Regions from separate parts of the Glutamicibacter sp. M10 genome, predicted to be linked through region 2. Evidence: riboswitches for the same ligand, from Rfam matches in the RefSeq annotation. Region 2 holds a riboswitch; the other holds the start of a gene.
What was found. Region 2 has a riboswitch for glycine ahead of cycA (D-serine/D-alanine/glycine transporter). Riboswitches for the same ligand answer to the same signal wherever they lie in the genome.
Positions count from the first base shown of each region.

Region 1: another riboswitch for glycine. It lies ahead of gcvP (aminomethyl-transferring glycine dehydrogenase); the one in region 2 lies ahead of cycA (D-serine/D-alanine/glycine transporter).

Region 1 is NZ_CP104918.1:1,330,195-1,338,164, reverse strand. It holds gene gcvP (aminomethyl-transferring glycine dehydrogenase) at 1-2,818, opposite strand, end outside; glycine riboswitch at 2,983-3,080, opposite strand; gene N6V40_RS06525 (SGNH/GDSL hydrolase family protein) at 3,182-3,970, opposite strand; gene N6V40_RS06520 (serine hydrolase) at 4,035-4,511, opposite strand; gene N6V40_RS06515 (serine hydrolase domain-containing protein) at 4,532-5,194, opposite strand; gene N6V40_RS06510 (APC family permease) at 5,458-6,909, shown strand; partial or broken gene N6V40_RS06505 (RNase H family protein) at 6,993-7,933, opposite strand.
Region 2 is NZ_CP104918.1:964,775-972,744, reverse strand. It holds gene N6V40_RS04785 (metal-sensitive transcriptional regulator) at 1-291, shown strand, start outside; gene N6V40_RS04780 (heavy-metal-associated domain-containing protein) at 349-669, shown strand; gene N6V40_RS04775 (heavy metal translocating P-type ATPase) at 727-2,973, shown strand; gene N6V40_RS04770 (hypothetical protein) at 2,982-3,371, opposite strand; gene N6V40_RS04765 (hypothetical protein) at 3,475-3,687, shown strand; glycine riboswitch at 3,941-4,039, shown strand; glycine riboswitch at 4,040-4,148, shown strand; partial or broken gene cycA (D-serine/D-alanine/glycine transporter) at 4,324-5,828, shown strand; gene N6V40_RS04755 (4a-hydroxytetrahydrobiopterin dehydratase) at 6,001-6,405, shown strand; gene N6V40_RS04750 (FUSC family protein) at 6,376-7,407, opposite strand; gene N6V40_RS04745 (MarR family winged helix-turn-helix transcriptional regulator) at 7,407-7,856, opposite strand.

The sequences.
Region 1 (7,970 bases), 370 kb from region 2:
AGGAGCAGATCAGGTTACGGTCGCCGGAAGCACCATCAATACGGCCAACAGCCGGGAAGTACTTGTCGAACTTCAGACGCGATACCGGGAACGCAGCCTGCTCTACCGAGTACTTGCGGTCCCAGTTGCTGTTGACCACGGCGGTAACGGTGTGTGGAGCGTGGCGCAGTGGCGACTGTTCAATGGTGTAAACGCCCGAGAGCACTTCTTCCATTTCCTGACGGATGGTGATCATCGCTTCGATGAAGCGCTCAATCTCGCCCAAGTCCTCAGACTCGGTTGGTTCCACCATCAGGGTGCCTGCTACTGGGAAGGACAAGGTTGGTGCGTGGAAGCCGAAGTCGATCAGGCGCTTGGCCACATCTTCTGCGGTCACCCCAGTCTTGGCGGTCAATTCGCGCAGGTCAAGGATGCACTCGTGGGCAACCAATTCCTTGTTACCGGTAAACAGTACTGGGAAGTGCTCGTTCAGACGCTTGGCAATGTAGTTGGCGTTCAAAATTGCATGCTTGGTAGCTTCGGTCAGACCGTCGCCGCCCATCATCGCAATGTAAGCCCAAGAGATTGGCAGTACGCCGGCCGAACCGAAAGCGGTAGCAACCACTGGCACACCGTCACGTTCGGTGTAGGTGCCCGAAGCGTCGCCTGGCAGGAATGGCAAGAGGTGCTCGCCTACGCCGATTGGGCCAACGCCTGGGCCGCCACCACCGTGAGGGATGCAGAAGGTCTTGTGCAGGTTAAGGTGCGAAACGTCGCCACCGAAGGAACCTGGCTGTGCCAGACCAACCAGTGCGTTCATGTTGGCACCGTCGATGTATACCTGGCCGCCGGCGGCGTGGATCTTGTCGCACACTTCGCGTACGTCAGCGTCGTACACACCGTGAGTGGATGGGTAGGTAATCATGATCGCAGCCAACACGTCCTTGTTGGCTTCGATCTTGGCATCCAGGTCATTGGAATCGATGGTGCCATCGGCAGCAGTCTTTACAACGACAACCTTCATGCCAGCCAGTACCGCGGAAGCCGCGTTGGTGCCGTGAGCCGAGGCTGGGATCAGGCAGACATTTCGCTGACCCTCGCCGCGTGATGCGTGGTAGTCCGAGATGGCTAGCAGGCCCGCGTATTCACCCTGGGAACCAGCGTTTGGCTGGATGGAGACGCCAGCGTAACCGGTGATCGCGGTCAGTCGACCTTCAAGGTCGGTGATCAGTTCACGCCAACCTTCGGTCTGCTCTGCCGGCGCGTAAGGGTGGATGGAAGCGAACTCTGGCCAGGTGATGGATTCCATTTCGGCAGCCGAGTTCAGCTTCATGGTGCACGACCCCAATGGGATCATGGTGCGGTCCAGTGCCAGGTCGCGGTCCGAGAGACGACGCAGGTAACGCATCATCTGGGTCTCGGAAGAGATGGTGTTGAAGATCGGGTGGGTCAGGTAGTCGCTGGTGCGAACCTGCGACTCTGGGATCTCAAAGCCTTCTGGAGCCGAAAGCTCTACGCCGAAGACCTCAAGAAGGGATTTGACGATGCTTGAGGTGGTGGCCTCATCGGTGGAGATACCAACCTGGGTGTCGTTGACCTTGCGCAGGTTGATGCCCGCGGTGATCGCCTTGGAGATGATTTCCTCGGCGTTCTTCACGTTCACCACAACGGTGTCGAAGAAGGTATTGGATGCGAGGGTGAAGCCGCCTGCTACCAGCGAGGTGGCAATCACGCGAGCGTGGTTGTTGGCGCGGGTTGCGATTTGCTTTAGCCCGGCTGGGCCGTGGTACACCGCGTACATCGAGGCACAAATGGCCAACAATGCCTGAGCGGTACAGATGTTGGAGGTCGCCTTCTCGCGGCGGATGTGCTGCTCGCGAGTCTGCAGTGCCAGACGGTAGGCAGGAACGCCAGCGTCATCAACCGAGACACCAACCAAGCGCCCTGGCATCGAGCGGGTCAGACCATCGGCAACGGCCATGTAGGCCGCGTGTGGACCACCGAAGAACAGTGGAACACCAAAACGCTGGGTGTTGCCCACAGCGATATCGGCGCCTTGTTCACCCGGAGGGGTGATCATGGTCAAAGCCAAAAGGTCAGCAATGACGGTGACCATTGCGCCGGCGTCCTTGGCGGCTGCGATGATGCTTGCGTGTTCTGCGATGGAGCCGTTGTTACCTGGCTGCTGCAATACGATGCCGGAGATGTCGCCTTCTGGCAGGCCTGCGGAGAGGTCAGCAACTTCAACTTCGAAGCCCAGTGCGTCGGCACGGCCCTGCACAACCTTGATGGTCTGCGGGAAGATGTTGGAGTCCAGGACGGTCTTGCCCTTGGCCTTCTTCTTGTTAGCACGGCGCATCATCAGCACGGCTTCTGCGGCGGCCGAAGATTCGTCCAGCAAAGAAGCGTTGGCGATTGGCAGACCGGTCAGATCCATCACCATGGTCTGGAAGTTCAGTAGGGCTTCGAGGCGGCCCTGGGAGATTTCTGGCTGGTACGGGGTGTAAGCGGTGTACCAGGCTGGGTTTTCGACAATGTTGCGTCGAATCACCGCTGGGGTGAGGGTGTCGTAGAAGCCCTGACCAATCATCTGGGTCTTCATGACGTTTTTGGAGGCTACCGCACGCAGGTGGGCCAGCGCTTCGGTTTCACTTAGTGCTGCTGGAATATCCAGTGCGGCACCTTGTCGGATATCTGCGGGAACTGCGGTATCAATCAGTGATTCTAGGCTGTCGTAGCCAAGAGTCTGAAGCATGGTGGCGACGTCAGAAGGACGCGGGCCGATGTGGCGAGTAACGAATTCACTGTTCGTAGAAGCCGAAGTCTGCGTGATGGTCATGGTGCTGGAGTCTCCACGGGATCTGTCTTGGCGCATGCCAAAGGAAGGACGCTTTGCCTCCCCATCCCTGTTGCACTACCTGAGAGTTTTACGTGTTCGGCCAACAAAGCCGAGCACTTGCACCTTCGGTGAACCGGATCTGGCCGGCTACTTTCCAGAGTTGCCTCGTGATGGCGGTACGGGGGCCTGAGAGTTTCCTGGGGAGGAATTGCTCCTACGGCGCCCGTCCATGGTGTGAACGGGACTCTCCCGCCATCCGTCTATGGCGTGTGCTGCTGATCTTAGATCTGCAGCACACAACCATGTTACCTGCCTCGCGCTTTAGGTCAAAGAGTCGCGCTGCGTTGAACTGTCACAAAAGTTTTACTTCGTGACCGCCGTGAGTTGAACGTACTGCGGATACCTTGCTGACAAGGAATCACCCGAGGATGTGCCCGAGAGCCTGCGCCTAACCCAAGGAACCAAATGTTCGGTAGCCCAACCCAATTCTTGCTTCAGCTTTTCGCCGCGAGAGTTCACCGCGTGATCCGGCAGAACCGGAGCCTGAAGTTTATCTGCCCAGTTTTCGTCGGTGACCTGGTGTCGTCCAAGAACGTCAAGAACCCTCGCGGCCATCAGTGCATGTCCCAGCTCGTTCATGTGCAGGCGATCTACAGACCAATAACGCAAGTCTGAGAATTCGCGCCAACGCCAGTAGTCCGCAATGACCGCGCCGTACTTATCGGCAATCTCGCGAATTTTCTCGTTATAGATCGCAGTACGCGGACGGGTCTTGGAGAACAAGGGAGATTCGACAGTGTCAAAACCGGTGAAGAGTACAACGGTGCTTCCGGCCTCGGTGAAGCGTCGGACCATCCCTTCATAACCACGCATCAGCGCATCAAGATCTGCTCTGGGGCGCAAGATGTCGTTTCCGCCGGCGTAGATGCTCACCAGATCTGGCTTCATGGACAGGCCTTGGTCCAGTTGCTGGTTGATGACCTGACCGATTTTCTTTCCGCGTACCGCGAGGTTGGCGTATTCCCAGTCGCCCTGCGCGCTGAGCACTTCAGCGACTCGGTCGGCCCATCCGCGCACCTGGTTAGGTCGATTCGAATCTACGTCGCCGACGCCTTCGGTGAACGAATCACCCAATGCCAAATACTTCTTCACTTCAATCTCACTTTTGTATCTGCTAAATTTTTCTGTTCACTGCCAAGGTTCAGTTTGCCAAGGTTCAGTTTGATTTAGCCTTGGCGTTCTTGGCGAGGATCAGCTGGCGCGCCAGCTGACTGAGCTTGACCCCGGTAGATGTGTCTTTGGGTCCTTCGTTGCGTGAGGGAATGAAGCCAAAGCCGAGCTGGTAGGCAGGGTCGGCAAAGGCCAAAGATGAGTTAGCTCCGTCGTGACCGTAGGCGAAGATGGAGCCGTAATTATTGCGGGCGGTAGCCTTCATGAATCCCAAGGCAAAAGCCTGCAACAAACCGTTGCTTCGATCCAGTCCGTAAACCAGTTCGGTGGAGACCTGTGACCAGGTGTCCGCGCTGAGGAATCCTTGCATCGCGCCGAGGGATGGAACGGCGCCGAAGGATGCGGCATAGATTCCGGCCAGGCCTTGAGCGTTGGCTACCGCACCCATGGACGCCGGACCGATCTGACGTACCTGGGCTGAGTTGGCCAGCTCATGCCAGTTGTAAACCGGACCGTCTGCCAAGGCGAATCCGGAGGCGGAGTTTACCGCCAGGCCAGCTGGCGAGAAGGGATCAAAAATTCGCTTGGCGCTTCAACGCCAGCTAAGACATCTCGGTAGCGTGATTCCAGTGACGGGTCTTGTCCGATATAAACGTCTGCCGACAGAGGTTTACGGATGCGCTCTTCAAAAACATCTTTAAGCTCTTTGCCGGCGACGCGGCGAACCAGTTCTTCCATCAGTACGCCCATGGTGATGGCGTGATATCCAACGATGTTCTGACCCAGCGGCCAGATGCTTGGCATGGACGCCAGAACCTTGGCATATTCAGCCGAGTTCAGTAGGACTTCACTTGGTACACCGCCGGGAACACCAAGAACGCCAGCCTGGTGACTGAGCACCTCGCCAACGGTGAGCTTATTCTTTCCACCGGCGCCAAATTCTGGCCAGTAGGTGGTCATTGGGGCAGCTGGATCAATCAGGCCATCTTGGACGAGTAAGGCGATGACCAGTGCGCCCATGCCTTTGGTACACGAGAAGACACAGGTCAGTGCATCCGCCGCTAAATGCTCACCGACGCTGTGGCTGAGCACGAGTTCACCCCGGTGATAAACAGCGAGCTGTGCCGAGTAGTTTTCTTCTTCAGCAGCTCGTGCTTCCAGAGCTTGAGCCAAAGGTGCGAAATCTTCGCTAATCACCGAGTCCATCTACGTCCTTAAAGTGCTTGTCGCTTTTCAACTAACCCTAGTCGGATCCAGCGCAATTCTCACTTGGCTCGCCAACATGCTACTAAGATCCCATCCGTATGTCAGGTCACAGCTAGAGGGGCGTAGTACCGCTTATCGTCATTTTGCAACCTTTGGACTCGTGATACTGTGAGCCAACTCAGAAGACGGTTTGCCGACTATGGGTGCAACAACTAAATTTGTCATGCTTGCCACCTACTACTGAAGGAGATGATCTCGATCGCATGACTGTGAATAGTGACACGCCAGTACCCCAGGGCCAGGATACAGAACTCAAGCGGGTGATCGGCCCCAAGCTGCTGCTATTCCTCATCATGGGCGATATCATCGGCGCAGGCATTTTTGCCATCACCGGTAAGGTTGCTGGCCAAGTGGGTGGCGCGGCCTGGTTGCCGTTCCTCGTTGCTTTTGCCATCGCAACTTTGACCGCTTTTAGCTACCTCGAACTGGTCACCAAGTACCCACACGCCGCTGGCGCGGCTCTGTACGTGCACAAAGCTTTTGGCATCCATTTTGTCACTTTCATCGTGGCTTTCACCGTGGCCTGTTCAGGCATTACTAGTGCCGCGACCTCAGCAACCTTGGTTGGTCAGAACCTTCTGATCGGTTTTGGCCAGTTCATTGATGGTGTCCCCACCACGCCACAAGCGGGCATGTGGGCTGCCATTGCCATCATCGTGATCCTTGCGCTGATCAACTTGCGAGGTGTGGGTGAGAGCGTCAGGTTCAACCTCGTCTTGACCATTATTTCGCTGGCCATCATGGCAGTGATCATCGGCATCGGCTTCTCTGTTATTGCGTCCGGTCAGGGTGATATCAGCCGTCTTGTAGTCTTCGAGACCCCGTCGGACCGCAGTCTTTTTGCCGCGGTAACCATGGGTACCGCCATCGCCTTCTTCGCCATGGTTGGTTTTGAAGACTCGGTGAACTTGGTGGAAGAAACCAAGAACCCAAACAAGGTATTCCCGAAGATCATGTTTATTGGTCTGGGTTTGTGTGCAGTGATCTACATGCTCGTGGCAGTTACCGTGATCATGGTGATCCCTACCGGCGACTTGCTGAACCCGAAGAATCCAGATGCCGGTATCTTGCTGGACGTGGTGCGCCTGGGCGCCCCGAACATTCCGGTGGACGCTATCTTCCCGTTCTTGACCGTTTTTGCCGTGGTCAACACCGCGCTGATGAACATGCTGATGGCAAGCCGATTGCTCTACGGCATGGCCCGTCAAGGCGTGCTCCCGCAGTTCTTGGGCAAGGTGCACTCCACCCGCCGCTCCCCTTGGGTAGCCATCTTGTTCAGCACCGCGCTGGCCATTGCTTTGGTGGCTTACGTCAACTTGGATAGCGAGAACGGCATTGTTGGCTCGCTGGGTGGAACCACAGCACTGCTGTTGCTCTGCGTCTTCGCCGTAGTTAATGTTTCATTGCTGGTCTTGCGCCGCGAAAAGGCACCGGAAGATGCCTTCCGTACCCCGACCGTCATCCCGATTCTCGGCGTAGCCTTCTGCCTGTTCCTCGCCGGCCCGTGGGCCCGTTCGCGCGAGGACTGGGTGCAGTACGAAATTGCCGGCCTATTGCTGGTTATTGGCGTACTGCTCTGGGCAGTGACCTGGCTGGTCAACCGCATCAATTACAAAAAGGGCATTATCGAAACCCGCCCCGGGCACTACGAATAAATAGCATCGGGTACAGCTGTGGTCCACCGAGAATTTTTCTCGGTGGACCACAGTTCTTTAAGCCTCTAATCTCGCACTGGCCGCTATGCGGACTGCTCGATAGTTTCCTGACGGAAGCGAAGCTTCCAGCCCTGTTCGCCTAGTTGCCACCAGGAGGAGACCACCAAAACTTCAGAGTCGCTTGGCTTCATTCGGTAGGCCAGCAACACCATTTCTTCACTGATCTGTCGGGTGGCCAGAACCTGCATCTGCCCCGTGGTGGGCAGGGAGGATCCGGAACTCAACAGGGTGCCGATGGTTGCTACATCCAGTAGCCCACCGTGGCGGGTCACCTCTTGGTAGCTGGGGTGCAAGAAGTCGGCGATCTCAGTAAAGCTGGTGCGGATTTGTGGGTCGAGGAATCCTTGCTCCAGCTCATAAACCGTCGCGGCAAAGTCCCCGGATGTTGACACTAGCGCAGATACCTGTGCGGGTTGTTCGGCTTCGTGAGCTGGCTCAACTGGCTCTGCCGGCGCGGACGTAGTGGAAGCACTTGCCGCGGCTGGCGCTTGTGCGCTTCCCACGATGTAACCGGGGCCAGCGTCAGGGGAAGTTCCCCTTTGATGAGCGGTGGCCGCTGCGCGAGCACGTTCGTCGGCAGCCTCGTTCAGGTCATGCCCGGCATGACCCTTGACCCATTCAAAGGTGTACTTGCGGCCGACAATGGCCGAATCAAGTTCTTTGAGGATGTCTTGGTTCAACACCTGTTTTCCATCGGCTTTTTCCAGCCGCGCTTCTTCCAGCCCGGCATCCATTTGCTGATGCAATTGATGGCGTACTGCGAATCACAGAGGATCTTTAGCTCTTCATCAGGCAGGTGTGCGGTGGCCCGGAAGAGTTCAAGGACTGCTTGCAGCTCCCCCATATTGTTTGTTCCGTGGTCCCAACCACCGGCCGCCCAATTATTGTCATCCACGTACCAGGCCCAACCGGCCGGCCCTGGGTTACCTAGGGCGGATCCATCTGCAGCTGCAATGATCGTCATGCTTTAATCCTGCCACGCCTGATGCCTGCCTCTGACC
Region 2 (7,970 bases):
CATGGCTACCACGCGGATAAAGCCGCGCTGGAACGCCGACTGAAACGTATTGAAGGCCAAGTTCGCGGAGTGGCCAAGATGGTTGATGAAGACAAATACTGCATCGATATCTTGACCCAGATTTCGGCGATCAACGCAGCATTACACAAGGTCAGCGTGCAGCTGATCGATGACCACATCGGCCATTGTGTGGTTGATGCTGCGAAGTCTTCGCTGGAAACCGGGGACCCGAGCATTGTGCAGGAGAAAATCTCTGAGGCCACCGCCGCAATATCGAGGCTGGTCCGCTAAGCGTTTTTTCGCCTAGATTTCCGATTCACACAAAATTCATCGAAAGAGAGCAAGATCATGAGCCACGAATGCAACTGCGGATGCTCCAATGAGAACAACTCGAAGACCTCCCAGGGCCTACAGATCACCACTCGTGATCAGGCAACTCCCCTAAACATCCAAACGGAACTGAAGATCTCCGGCATGACGTGCGGCCACTGCGTCGCCTCGGTCACCGAAGAACTCAAGGAACTTTCCGGCGTACAAAACGTCGACGTCGTACTCGATGCCAAGGGCATCTCCACGGCCACCGTCACCGCAACGCAGCAGCTGAGCGAAGCAAGCCTGCGCGAAGCGATCGACGAGGCCGGTTACACCCTCGAAGCAATCAACGCCTAGCCACCCGCGCCAGGCACAGCCCGTAAACAACGGGCCAGAAAGTGCAAGGTAGAAATAATGAGCTCCCACGCACCCCAGAAGCCAATCGCAGAACTGCGTACCGTCGATCTTGATATTCAAGGCATGACGTGCGCTTCCTGCGTGAACCGAGTGGAACGCAAACTGGGCAAGCTGCCCGGTGTCAGCGCCTTGGTAAACCTCCCGCTGGAAACAGCAAAGGTTCAGGTACCGGTGGATGTCAGCGACGAAACGCTGATCAATACCGTTGAAGCTGCCGGCTACGGCGCCTCGGTAAAAAAGCCAGTACAGCCTGAGCATCACCATGATAGGGATGAACATTCGGGTCATGAGCATTTGGTCCCCAACCATCTGCTGCGACGGCTGATCGTTTCGGCGGTGTTCACCATCCCGCTGTTTGTGATCTCCATGATCCCGGCCTCGCAGTTCCCGCATTGGGGATGGGTAGCCTTTGCCCTGGCCACCCCAGTGGTCTTCTATGGTGCGTGGCCTTTCCATAAGGCAACAGCAATCAACGCCCGGCATCTGTCCTCCACCATGGATACCTTGGTGTCTCTCGGTGTGCTGGCCGCCTATCTCTTCTCGGCAATCCAGCTTGTTCTGGATCCGCAGATGACGGCGCACGTTGGCATGCCCATGAGCGAGCATGCCCTCTACTTTGAGACCGCAGGCGTTGTGGCTACCTTGCTGTTGCTTGGACGCTTTCTGGAGCATCGCGCCAAGACGTCGGCATCTGACGCGCTGAAATCTTTGCTCAGTCTGGGAGCGAAGGAAGCTGTACTGCTGCGTGATGGCCAAGAAGTGAAGATCTCGGCCAGTGCATTGCAGCCAGGAGATCACTTTGTGGTGCGCCCCGGTGAGAAAATCGCCACCGATGGCACGGTCACCCACGGTGATAGCGCGGTAGATACCTCATTGCTCACTGGCGAATCCGTACCGCAACAGGTTCGCGTGGGCTCCGAAGTTACCGGTGCAACCCTGAACACTTCTGGCCGTCTAGTAATTGAAGCCACCCGCGTAGGTGAAGAAACAACCCTGGCCCAGATGGGCAAGCTAGTCTCCGAGGCACAGTCCGGCAAGGCACCCATTGCGCGGCTTGCCGATCGCATCTCGGCCGTCTTTGTGCCGATTGTTCTGGGCATCGCAGTACTCACCTTTGTTATTTGGTGGCTGGTTTCCGCTGATCCATACCAAGCATTCAGTGCAGCTGTTGCTGTGCTAGTCATTGCTTGCCCTTGTGCTTTAGGTCTTGCCACCCCCATCGGTTTGTTGGTGGGTACCGGCCGTGGAGCTCAACTGGGTATCTTGATCCGTGGCCCACAGGTTTTGGAAGACACACGCAAACTGGACACGATTGTTCTAGATAAGACCGGCACCGTCACCACCGGAGTGATGACACATACGGGCACAACCACCGCCGCTGGAGTGGACGCAACTGAAGTTTTGCTGTTGACCGCAGCAGTGGAACACCATTCAGAACATCCAATTGCCCAGGCTATCGCCACCGCCGGTGCCAACGTTGGCACGCTTCCCGAGGTGAGTAATTTCCGCTCGGAGCCCGGTGGCGGAGTATCGGGAACCGTGGCTGGGAAGACCATTGTTGTTGGCCGGCCCAGCTGGCTTGAAGCCCAGGGAACGCTACTTGATTCCTCGGCCCGCTCTTTGCTCGAAGAGGCTGAAGCAGCCGGCGCCACTGCGATTCTGGTTGCGGTCGATGCCCAGTTCCAAGCGGTGATTTCCGTTGGTGATCAAGTCAAAGAAACTTCTTCAGAAGCGATCAATGAACTGCAATCCCGTGGTCTGCGGGTAGTTTTACTTACCGGTGATAACCCATCGGTGGCCGCCAAGGTGGCAACACAAGTTGGCATCAAGTCTGACGATGTTTTTGCTGGTGTACTGCCAAGCGAAAAGGCCAAGGCTATCTCTTCGCTGCAGGAGCAGGGCAAGGTTGTGGCCATGGTGGGTGACGGTGTGAACGACGCTCCGGCGTTGGCTCAAGCCGATCTCGGCATCGCCATGGGCTCCGGCACCGACGTTGCCATTGAAGCTGCAGATATTACTCTGATGGGCAATGACCTTCATCAGGTCGCTGCCGCCATTGATCTATCGGACAAAACCTTGGCCACGATCAAGATGAACCTGTTCTGGGCTTTCGCCTACAACACTGCGGGTATCCCGATCGCGGCCTTGGGTTTGCTCAATCCAATGATTGCTGGTGCCGCTATGGCAGCCAGCTCCGTTCTGGTGGTTGCCAACTCACTGCGCCTTCGCAGCTTTGGCAAATAGCCCGGCGGTTACGGAGTCTCCCTGACGCTGGTCAGGACTTTCTTCAGAGTTGAGTACTGCTCACTTGCCACGAAAGTCTTGGCCTCGTCGAGGGTGGTATCCCCGTCCTCATCAAGTCCCAGTGCGTGCAGGTACTCAGGATTCATGGCCATGATTGGGGTTTCCTCGGCACTGGTTTTGAAGTAATCAATTGCCGGTGCTTCGGTCCAGTTTTGCCATACATCATCGATGATGACGGCAACACTCAAATCCCTGTCGCCGAGGCTGGCTTCCCGGTAGTAGGAGACCACACTGGTCGGTGCGTACTGCAAATCAGGCGCTGGGGCCGAGTCGAGCACCTCGCGCTTATAGGTGTTCGGGTTGTCAGTGTCCCTGAAACTAGTCGTTTCAAGATCCAATGCGAGATTCTTCTTTGAATCCAAGATCTTGTAGACCGAATACTCGTCTTGGCATCCATATTCACAATCTTCAACGATTTCCCAGTCTTGCGGCAGGTCAAAGGTGACGTTGTACAGCGAAACGGTACGCCAGGTACCCCCGGATCTTCGGTTGGTTCCGTTGGCTCAGGTGTCGGAGTTGGCTTGGCAGTTGGTGGTCCGGCATGCTCCGGTGCCGGCGCCCAACTCGGCGGACCTGCATGGCCCGGTGGGCCGACATGATCCGGACGTCCTGCATGATCAGGTGGTGCTGCGATGGCAACTGCACTGCTGGTAAGCAGAAGCCTCGCTGCCAGTACTGCGCCACCCTTGGATAGCGACTTGAGAATGGGTTTCATTGTGGGGTCCTCTCTCCCGTCCACAATGATGAAACTGACCCGACCTTTAATCAAGAGTCCGGATATAAAGATACTGCCTCGGTTTGGTATCACTAATGTCTCGGTACGGCCCCCAAAGAAACCTTGCGCCATGAGACTTGCGTCACATTCACCGCTCAGGGCATACTGTGACGGTAATCACCACAATGCCATTGATACGTGGCGGGAGAGTCCCGCCCTCACCAAGGGCGGGCGCCGTAGGAGCAATTTCCTCCCCGGGAAACTCTCAGGCCCCCGTACCGCCACGAGAAGGCAACTCTGGAAAGCAGCGCAGAATGAACTGCGCTCACCGAAGGAGCAAGCTTCGCCCAGTAGTCGGGTTGAAGTGAAAACTCTCAGGTTCATATACAGATTGGGGAGGGACCACGAACAGTGACGCTTTGTGCGCATTAGATTCGACGGCTCTCTCCAGTGGCATAGGCAGTAGCTGCTCTTAGCGCAGCGAGCTGACGTTGCCTTCCCGGAGTCGGCGAATCTGGCATCTTGAGCAAAGCAAGTTGCTAGGCGTCACGCCACACTCCTGGAAGGCAACCAGCATGAGTACCACCAGTTCTGATCCCACACTTGAACGCGGACTATCAAACCGACACATCCAGCTCATCGCCATTGGCGGTGCCATCGGCACCGGCCTGTTCATGGGTTCGGGTAAAACGATCTCCGTCGCCGGCCCGTCAGTCATCTTTGTCTACATCATCATCGGCTTCATGCTCTTCTTCGTCATGCGGGCGATGGGCGAGCTACTGCTGAGCAACCTCAATTACAAGACTTTCGCCGACTTCGCAGGAGACCTGCTGGGCCCTGGGCGGCGTTCTTCACCGGCTGGACCTATTGGTTCTGCTGGGTGGTCACCGGCATTGCCGACGTCGTGGCCATCGCCCACTACGTTGCTTACTGGTGGGGTGAGCTACCACTATGGATTCCCGCTCTGGGCTGCATCGCGCTACTACTCGTGCTGAATCTGGCCACCGTGAAAGCCTTCGGCGAAACCGAATTCTGGTTCGCGCTGATCAAGATCATCGCCATCGGCGCACTGATCATTATTGGGCTAGTCATGATCATCACCGGGTTCCAACACAATGGTGCCACCGCATCGGTGAGTAATCTGTGGGCCAATGGCGGAATGTTCCCTACGGGCTTCATGGGCTTTGTCGCAGGGTTCCAAATCGCCGTATTTGCTTTTGTGGGCATCGAATTAGTGGGTACAACTGCCGCCGAAACAAAGGATCCTGAGAAGACCCTGCCCAAGGCCATCAACTCCATCCCGATCCGCATTCTGTTCTTCTACGTCGGCGCCTTGATCATCTTGATGACTGTCCAACCATGGAAGCTGTTCTCCCCGGAAAACTCGCCATTTGTCGGGATGTTCACCCTAGCCGGGCTGGCTGGGGCGGCCGGCATCATCAACTTTGTGGTGCTCACTTCCGCGACCTCCAGCGCCAATTCCGGCATCTACTCCACTTCCCGCATGCTGCGCGGCCTAGCCCTAGAAAACGATGCTCCAAAGAGCTTTGCCAAGCTTTCGCACCGCAAAGTTCCCAAGAACGCCCTGATGTTCTCGTGCATGTTCCTGCTGGCCGGGGTTGTCCTGCTCTACAGTGGCGATTCGGTGATGGGAGCCTTCACGTTGGTTACTACCGTTTCGGCTTTGTGCTTCATGTTTGTATGGACGATCATTCTGCTCAGTTACCTGGTGTTCCGCGCCCGCCGCCCTCACCTGCACGATGCGTCGGCCTACAAGGTTCCCGGTGGTCGAGTGATGCCGTACATAGTTCTGGGCTTCTTCGGATTTATTCTGTGGGCCTTGACCACTCAGCCAGATACTCTTGTTGCCCTACTGGTCACACCCATCTGGTTCCTGCTACTGGGTATTGCCTACCTCGTGATCCGCCGCCACCCGAGGCACCAAGCGCTACGTATGGCGCACGTGGGCAAGGTGGCCCAGGAACGCTATGAAGCCGCGGCCTACCGAGATGCTCAGGCGTTTGGCCATCGCGATATTCCAGCCACGGATAAGGTTCTGGAGCAAAAGGCGCATAAGTAGCCCAAGGTACCTCAGCGCGACAGCCGGCTGCCCCGGACCTTAGGCCTAGGGTCCGGGGCAGCCTGCGTATTCACTGTGGACGCTGTACCTCGGGACTAATTACTGCGATGATGAAATTTGGCGGCCTCTGGCCAGCACCATGGGATGACCCTCCGCCTTCAGGAGATACACCATGACTGTCCTTCGACAGATTCCATTTCATGAATCACCAACAGCATTAAATCTGAAGCAGCGTTTAGCCGCTCTTGATGATTGGATAGCAGACGAGGATTCATTCAGAGTTTCCTACCGATTTGAATCCAGCAGCACCGCATTAGAATTCATTACCCTCGTGGGCTTGCTCGCTGAGAAGGTGGACCTTCACCCGCAGGTGGATTGGCGTGCTGATGTTGTCACGCTTCGTTTGGCCCATGAATTGAATACCGAAATTACCGAGCAGGATCTTTCCCTGGCCCGCCGCATTTCCACGGACGCGCACCGACTGAGCTGCGTGGTGCTCAATCTGAATCAAGAAACCACTGCCCAACCCAAGGGCAAACCGGAAGTACTACGCGGCGGCCTTTCGGCGACTCGCTAATACTCCGATCACGATGCTCTGCACTGCGCCAACCCCGGCGCCCAGTGCGGTCATCGCGATCCGGTCAATCAGTAAGCTAGAAGCCGGTTCCGGGCTGACCATGTGAACCATCAATAGCGCGGTGACGGTCATGAAGATCATGCCAACGGCGTAGTTGCGCAAGATGACCAGCTCAATGCAGATCTGACCAATAATCGCCACCAGCAAGATGACCCAGATGGGCGGCTGGAAGGCAAAAACCGCGGCGGCCAGCAGTACACCAACGCAGGTTCCGACACTACGCTGTAGCCCTCTGGCCACCCGCGCATAGGTATCAATTCCAGTTACGGCTGCGATGGCACCAAGGCAGGCCCAGTACCAGTGCCCACCACCAACCAGCTGAGCGACGATGCCTGCCAGTAGCACGCCGGATCCCATCTGGAGTGATTCGGGCAGGGCGCGTGCCGATGGGGCCCAAGAGATCCCTCGACCCAACGTGTGGAACAGGTGCGCCCGACGCAGCGACAGACCAAGCATGAACAGCAGACTGAAGATCATCGTTCCGCCACCAACGAGCAGCACACCGATGAACGAGTTAGTTGTAGCGGGAACGGTGATGCAAGCGCCACCTGCGAAGACCGCAAAGACAGGTCCTGGTGGCATCCATCGGGCTGCGTGAGAAACATAGTGCGCGCCAAAACCAATCAGCGCCAGCACGACGACGCAGATGAAAAATGGCGCGTGGATGTACGAGAAATAGGTTCCGAGCAGCATGGCAGCCAGCTGCACCAGACCTACGGAAAGCTGCTGCCAAAAACGTGGCGCGTAGGAATCGTAACGTCCAAAGACCGAACAGAAAGCACCAAAGGCGGCATACATTGCCCAGTCCAGGTGGCCGGTGATGGTGACCAACACCAGCGGGACGGTCAGTGCCAGCGCTGCCTTAGCGGCCGGGATCACCGAGGGTTTAGGTGGCGCGACAACAACACTGCGTGCGAGGACTTCTTTGACATGTTGTTTCATTAGCGTGCCTCGCCATCTTTGGTGGCTACTTGCTGAAGCAATGAGCGCAGGGTTGCTTGTTGCTTGGCGTCAAGCGCACCAAAGACGTCAGCTTCGCTACGTTGCGCCGCGGCGGTGGCCCGTGCGGTGAACTTCTTGCCGGCGTTCGTCAGTGTGACGATGTTGCGCCGGCGGTCCGCCGGGTCAACACTGCGCTCTAAGATCTTTCGTTCGGCCAGCTCGTCCAAGTAGGCCACTAAGTGCCCGCGGTTCAGGTTTGAATGCTTGGCCAAGTCATTTTGCGACATTGGCCCGAACTCGGCGAGCGCGCAAACGATCATGAAGTGGTTGCGTGTCAGTGATTCTGATTCCATGAGCTCGGTGAGTTCTTGGGTGCCTATACGTCCAGCCCGCGAGGTCAGGTAGCTCAGGGAGTTCCATTGGAACTGGGGAATCAGAAAGTCGTTCATCCCTTCAAAATATCATTTCATCCCGAAACTATTTCCGTTTGAGCCGATAATCGAACGAACGTCACATCCGCATGACGGCAACAGCAACGCTGAGGGATGAGCGCAAGGTAAAAA